One region of the Actinobacillus suis ATCC 33415 genome, then DNA from elsewhere that is predicted to be linked to it. Evidence: riboswitches for the same ligand, from Rfam matches in the RefSeq annotation. Region 1 holds a riboswitch; the other holds the start of a gene.
What was found. A riboswitch is a leader RNA that binds a small molecule or an ion and turns the genes downstream of it on or off. The one in region 1 is predicted to bind thiamine pyrophosphate.
Positions count from the first base shown of each region.

Region 1 (3,425 bases):
TGTTCTTCTGTGTTGTTTTGGTTGAAATCGAGCGGTAAAACTTCCGAGTTGTTATACACAATCACATTTTTCACTAACACTTCGATTTCGCCGGTCGCCATCTCTTTGTTGATTTGCGATTCGTCACGGGCAATTACTTCACCTTGAATTTGTACGCACGCTTCTGAACGTAGGCTTGAAGCAATTTTGAAAATCGCTTCGTCTTTCTCGTCAAAGAAAACTTGCACGATACCTTCACGGTCTCGAATTTGCATAAAAATAAAACGACCTAGGTTACGCACACGGTGAACCCAACCGCTTAATGTTACGGTTTGACCAACGTGCGAGCGGTTTAAAACACCACAATAATGAGAACGCATCATAAAAATATCCTTAAGATTTATAAAATAGGTTTTCCGCTGTGATAAATTGCGGAGACAAAATCTTTGAAATTATAGCGGAAAATTGCTGAAAATTGGAGAGAGGAAAAGAAACAAGCGGTCGAATTTACAGATTTTTTTGCAAATTTGACCGCTTGTTCTGATTAAAGAAGATTAAAAATCAGCGATTAATTAGAAATTAAAGTAAACCTAACACTTTTCTACCGTTGATTGAGGCAATATTCGCCATTTCTTCTAAATTGGTAAAGCGACAGCCGGCAGAGAGTAGGCTAAGTTCTTGCCACATATCACCTTCACATAACGGCACCATATAGTCGCAAATATTATCTGTACCGATTGCAACGGTAATGCCTTCCGGAATTAATTCATCCGCCGGTGTTAGTGCATTATGGAATGGCTGTAAATCTTCTTTACGACCGCTATCAATCCACGCCATTGGGCAAGCGATCACCATCATTTGCGAGTCACGCATTTTTTGGTAGAGCATTTTACGATATTCTTTCGGATGTGCACCGATTGAAATACCATGGATTGCCACCACTCGACCTTGCATACCGTGTTCGATTGCTTTATCGCATAATTGTTCGGTTTCTTTTTCTTTCGGGGTATTAAATTGGTCCACGTGTACATGCAACATCTTGCCGAGTGATTTGGCTTTATCCAGCAAAATATCCATTGCTTCTAAGCCTTTGCCGAAATCTAATTCGTCACGGTATGGCAAGCCACCAATCATATCTACCATTTCAGAGCCTATATCAAACCATTTTTTTGCAGTTGGCTCAATTACGCCTTTTAAGGTTTGGTTGGCAAATTTTAAGGTAATATCGCTTTTATACACTTCACGTGCTTTGTGAGCGGCAATAATTGCACGATCTTCACATACGCCGTCAATATCCACAAAAGTTCCGAATGCGGTAACCCCTTGTGAAATCATTAATTCAATCGCTTGTGAAAAACGGCGGTAGTAATCATCAACCGTTGAATTGCGTTTTACTTCATCAACTAAATCCCATTTTTGTTGTAGATTGGCATTTTGGTAAATGGCAATTTTTTCCGGCGTCATCGTAAATGCTCGGTCTGCATGGGCGTGAGCATTCACCCAACCGCCTTTTTTAATAATTTCGTCACGAATATGGCTTTTGAGCGTACGAATTAATTGGCTCATGTTAATCTTTTCCTCTCTACTTATTTTGCTGAATTTTAGGTAAAAAAAAGATCTCTAAAAAAGAGATCTATAAATGAGTTGAAATGCCAAAAAAAGAGCCAAGCACCATAATGAAATGATGTTTGGCTAAATGAGTGTTTAAGTATGTTGTAAGGTTTTGCATATGAATCTATCTAGTTCCTTTCTTGGCACTAGGACTGTAGTATATCTTTTAAAAAATCAAAAAGCAAACGTTTGCTTTTTGGATTTGCATTATATTTACGCATGCCTTACAATTTGCCGCGTTCTCATTGGGGTGCTTTACAAAGCTGAGAAATTACCCATAGAACCTGATCTGATTAGTATCAGCGTAGGGATTTGAGACATTTGCTATACTTACCAAATTAGGCTTATAAAAGCATTTAATCAGCGTATGGAAGGCAGCTGGTTCTACTCAAATCCTTCTAGTTTATTTTTAGAAGGAATAGATGACAATGAAAAAACTTTTGGCATTATCTGCTTGGTGTTTTGCAGCACATGCTATGGCGCAAACACCTGTATTGACGGTTTATACTTATGATTCTTTCACTTCAAAGTGGGGGCCAGCGCCAAAACTTGAAGCATTATTTGAAAAACAATGTCAGTGTGACGTGAGATTTTTACCCTTTGAAGACGGTATTACGATGTTTAATCGAATTCGTTTAGAGGGCAAAAAAACTAAAGCGGATGTGATGCTCGGACTGGATAATTTTACGATGGAAGAAGCGCAAAAGTCAGGTTTCTTCACTGAGCATGAATTAACGGTTAACGATTTCCCTTGGCAAAATAAAGTGTTTTTCCCGTATGATTACAGTGAATATGCTTTTATCTATGATAAAGAGAAATTAGCGCAGCCGCCGAAATCATTAAAAGAATTAGTCGAACGCCAAGATTTAAAAGTGATTTATCAAGACCCTCGTACCAGTACGGTCGGTCGAGGTTTATTATTTTGGCTAAACAGCGTATACGGTGATAAAGCGGAAGAAGCTTGGCAAACGTTAGCTAAACATACGGTAACTGTAGGCAAAGGTTGGTCTGAAACTTACGGTGCTTTTTTGAAAGGCGAGTCCGATTTGGTACTAAGTTATGCGACTTCACCGCTTTATCATCAATGGCATGAAAAAACTGACAAGTATGTCGCTGCGCAATTTGAAGAAGGCCATTTGGTTCAAACGGAAGTTGCTGCGATTACCAAAGTGAGTAAGCAAAAAGCATTAGCCAAACAATTTTTGCAATTTTTACATCAAGCTCAAGCGCAAAATGTGATTTCTTATCATAATGTGATGAAACCGGTGATAAGTACAGAAGCAGATCCCGCATTTAAAGCGTTACCTGAATATAAACAACTAGCTTTTATACAGCCGTCTCCTGAGACAGTGAGACAATGGATCGCAAGCTGGCAACAGAGCTGGTAATTGAAATAATTAGGTTATTTTAACGGCTAATGGAATCTTTAGCCGTTTTTATTGTCTGCTAAGCGGTAAAAATTACAAAAATTTTTGCAAAATCTGATTGCCAAAAGGGATTACATTTGTTATTTATACGCCCTTTTGAATTATCCCCTAAAATTTTTTATATCAATTTATTCTAAACAGGGGCAACACTATCCAACAAGGAGTGAAATTATGGCTCAAGTGGCAGGTACCACTTCATTAGGTTTATTAGCTCTAGCAGGCGTTACACCTTACCAACCTAAAAAAGACGAAGAATACATGAGCGATGCGCAAAAAGAGCATTTTCGTAAAATTCTTCGTGCGTGGCATGTTCAAATTATGGAAGAAGCTGAGCGCACCAAAAGCCAAATGCAAGAAGAAGTTGCAAATTTTGCCGATCCAGCAGACCGCGCAACACAGGAAGAAGAA
Region 1 covers NZ_CP009159.1:204,220-207,644, forward strand. Annotated here, with positions in the region: gene aspS (aspartate--tRNA ligase) at 1-362, opposite strand, end outside; gene ASU1_RS01025 (amidohydrolase family protein) at 559-1,545, opposite strand; TPP riboswitch at 1,827-1,919, shown strand; gene thiB (thiamine ABC transporter substrate binding subunit) at 2,019-2,978, shown strand; gene dksA (RNA polymerase-binding protein DksA) at 3,189-3,425, shown strand, end outside.

Region 2 (3,425 bases), 710 kb from region 1:
TCGGTTTACGAATTCCTGCATCACGGGCTTTCTTAACAAAATCCAAACCGATCGGTGGATTATGTTTTTCTTTAGAATTAGTCGGGAAGACGGGCCCTAGCCCACAATAATCCACTTCAATCATTTGTTCGGAACGCCAAAGATCTTCCAAGGTATTATTCGATAAACCGATAATCAACGGTTTATTGGTCATCTGGCGAATCATGATTGGAGATATATCTTTTTGCCCGACATGAACACCGTCCGCATCAATCTCGATCGCTAACGCAACGTTATCATCCACAATAAACGGAACCTTGTATCGGTGACATAAATCACGGCATTGAATCGCCAATGCTTTTTGGGCTTGTGGCTGAGCTTCTAATGAATTATTACCTTTATCACGAAACTGAAAGCAAGTAATCCCCGCTTGCAACGCCTGTTCTAAAATCAACAATAAATTTTGCGCGCGATCTTCGGTCGGATTCGGACAATCTTGTGTACCGGCAATAAAGTAAAGTTGAAGCATTTGTCGTATATCGTACATAATCATTCCTCTATGGGTAAATCTTGATAAGCCCAATGATTAGTCGGCCCATATCCATAGCCAATATTCAGAGGATGCGAAATTGCTGCGCTGATATAGTCTTTTGCAATTTTTATTGCAGTTTCGACCGCTTGTCCTTTGGCTAATTCCGCCGTAACGCAAGCAGAAAACGTACAGCCGGTACCGTGTGTATGACGAGTTGGAAAACGTGGACATTCCAAAATAAAATGAGTCGTTGGAGTAAAAATCCAATCACGGCAATGCGTACTTTGCGAATCCGCCAAATGCCCGCCTTTAATCACCACAGTATTCACACCTAAATCTTGCAATTTTTTTGCCGCCTGATAAGCGGTCGAATCATCGATAATTTTTATACCGGTTAAGGCTTCTGCTTCGGGCAGATTCGGCGTAATCACATCCGCTAACGGTAACAAATACGTTTGTAATGCACTAATCGCATCTTGTTGTAATAGTGGCGTGCCACCTTTGGCGATCATGACTGGATCAAGCACTAATTTACCAAAATTATACTGACATAAAGCATTTGCCACACACTCAATCGCTTTCGCAGTGCCTAACATTCCGATTTTAAAGGCAGAAATTTGAAAATCTTCTGCAATTGCTTTGATCTGAGATTCAATCGTACTTAACGGCACAGAATGAATATCGAATACGCCTAACGTATTTTGAGCGGTAATTGCAGTAAGAACCGAAGTGCCAAAAACGCCTCGCATTTGGAACGTTTTCAGATCCGCCTGAATCCCTGCACCACCACCGCTGTCCGAACCTGCGATGGTTAAAGCCTGACTAATCTTACTCATAAGAGACCCTCCCGTATTTTTCGATTGTATCGGCAGAAAGCGCGCCCAGCTGATCTAATAATGCAATATTGAATGAACCAAATGCATTAGTAGCTAATCCTTTCGCAGCCAATTCACCGGTAATAGCATACGCTGTTACGCCCTCGCAAGTTGCCTCAAAAATTTGACCGCTTGTCGCAACGGCACTAAATGCTGCCAATACAGATCCAAGCAAACAGCCCGAAGCCGTAATCTTGGGAAATAATGGTGTACCATTGACAATTTTCGCTAAGCGTTTGCCATCGCTGATATAATCAACGCTTCCACTAACAGCAACTACACATTGATATTTATTCGCTACATAATGCGCTATCTCTGCAATATTTGCCGTTCCATTACCTGCATCGACCCCTTTAGTTTGCCAATTTAGTTCGGCTAGTGTGGCTATTTCACCTAAGTTTCCCCGAATCACCGAAAAATGAATTTCATCTAACAGTCTCATCACTGTCTGGTAGCGGTAATCCGTTGCAGCAATTCCAACCGGATCCAATACAATAGGGATTTCTGCTTGATTCGCAATTTTCCCAACTAAACACATCGCTTCCACTTCTGCTGAACTTGCCGTACCAATATTGATAAGGAGTGCATTGCTAATTTTTGCCAAACTTTCAGCTTCTTCAATAGCGGTGGACATTAATGGTGAAGCACCGATAGCGAGTAAGCCATTAGCTGCAAAATGAGCGGCAACCACATTAGTCATATTGTATATAAGAGGATTTTGCTGGCGAATTTGTTCTAAATAATTTGATTTCATATTTATCTCCATGGGTAAGTGTAAAAAATGACGCAAATAGATAAGTCATCCTTACTCAAGGAGGCATAAGATTTCTTATCATGCATAAAAATAAATGCACGCAGCTATTCATCTTGTTTATCTCAAGCACAGATATAACCATTACAAAGCTTGCTGTGATGTTTTAAATGAATGGCAACAAAAAAATGACAAGAAAAAGGAAAGGGTAAGAGAAATAAAGATTGGCATATTAGTTTCCTACGTCAGTATTAACTGTATCAGGTTCACGGGTTTAATCTCAGCCTCGTTGGAGGCACCCCGACTAAAAATTGTTGTTAGTTTAAAGACATTACCGATGAAAACCAATCGGCTGATGTTGAATATGTGAACAAGATCACACTAAAAAAACAAGCGGTTAAAAAATGTAACTTTTTTGCAAAAAATTACGAAATTTAACCGCTTGTCTCAAAGTTAGAACTGATAGCCTACATTTGTATGGAATGATGTACCAGAGAAATTGTCACGACGACCTAAATCACGTTGCACCGCAAGTTGGAAATGCCATGGACTTGATTTTGCTTTCCAATCAAGGCCTGCTTGTACATTCACCCAACTCTTATCTGCTTGCGCTAAGCCTACTTTAAATTTGCTATTGTTAAAAGTAGTCACTAATTCTGCCGGTGAATCACGCCACTCTTTTACCCAACGAGCATTTACATACGGCTGCCAATCGGTAAATTGATAACGATATTCCGCACCAACACCGCTACGCACGCTACGAATTTGCTGTTCTTCAAAACTTAGTCGCATTGCATTCGCTTCCGTCTCGCCAAAATCTGTTACTTTACCATGGCTATTGGTAAGATCCGCTAATAATGCCACTTGGCTCTGATCAAACTTCCACTCATAGCCACCAAATACGCTGGCACTGATGACTGCTCCGCTTGTTTCACCTTTTTGTGAACGTTTAGCACTGCCTAGCTGAATCTGACGACTGGTTTTATAGTCATTGTCGCTTAACTGTAATGCAGCACCAACCCACCACTTATCCGCATCATAACGTACCGCGGTATTAATCGCTTTGCTCTTAATCTCGCCTTTCGTTGAGCCTTTTGAACCGTCTAAATCACTTTGGCTAAATAATGCGGAGAATTGCCATTGTGGGGTAAATTGCGCTTTCAACCCTGCATAAATCGCATCACCTTCGTTATAACGTTGATATGCTGCGATACCTTGTACAGTATTAGTTTCTTGCTTTAATAAACGATTACTGTTGCTTTGTTGACGAGCGAAATCAAAAGTTTTC
Region 2 covers NZ_CP009159.1:915,618-919,042, forward strand. Annotated here, with positions in the region: gene thiE (thiamine phosphate synthase) at 1-526, opposite strand, end outside; gene thiD (bifunctional hydroxymethylpyrimidine kinase/phosphomethylpyrimidine kinase) at 529-1,347, opposite strand; gene thiM (hydroxyethylthiazole kinase) at 1,340-2,140, opposite strand; TPP riboswitch at 2,358-2,450, opposite strand; gene ASU1_RS04200 (autotransporter domain-containing esterase) at 2,591-3,425, opposite strand, start outside.
Region 2: another riboswitch for thiamine pyrophosphate. It lies ahead of thiM (hydroxyethylthiazole kinase); the one in region 1 lies ahead of thiB (thiamine ABC transporter substrate binding subunit).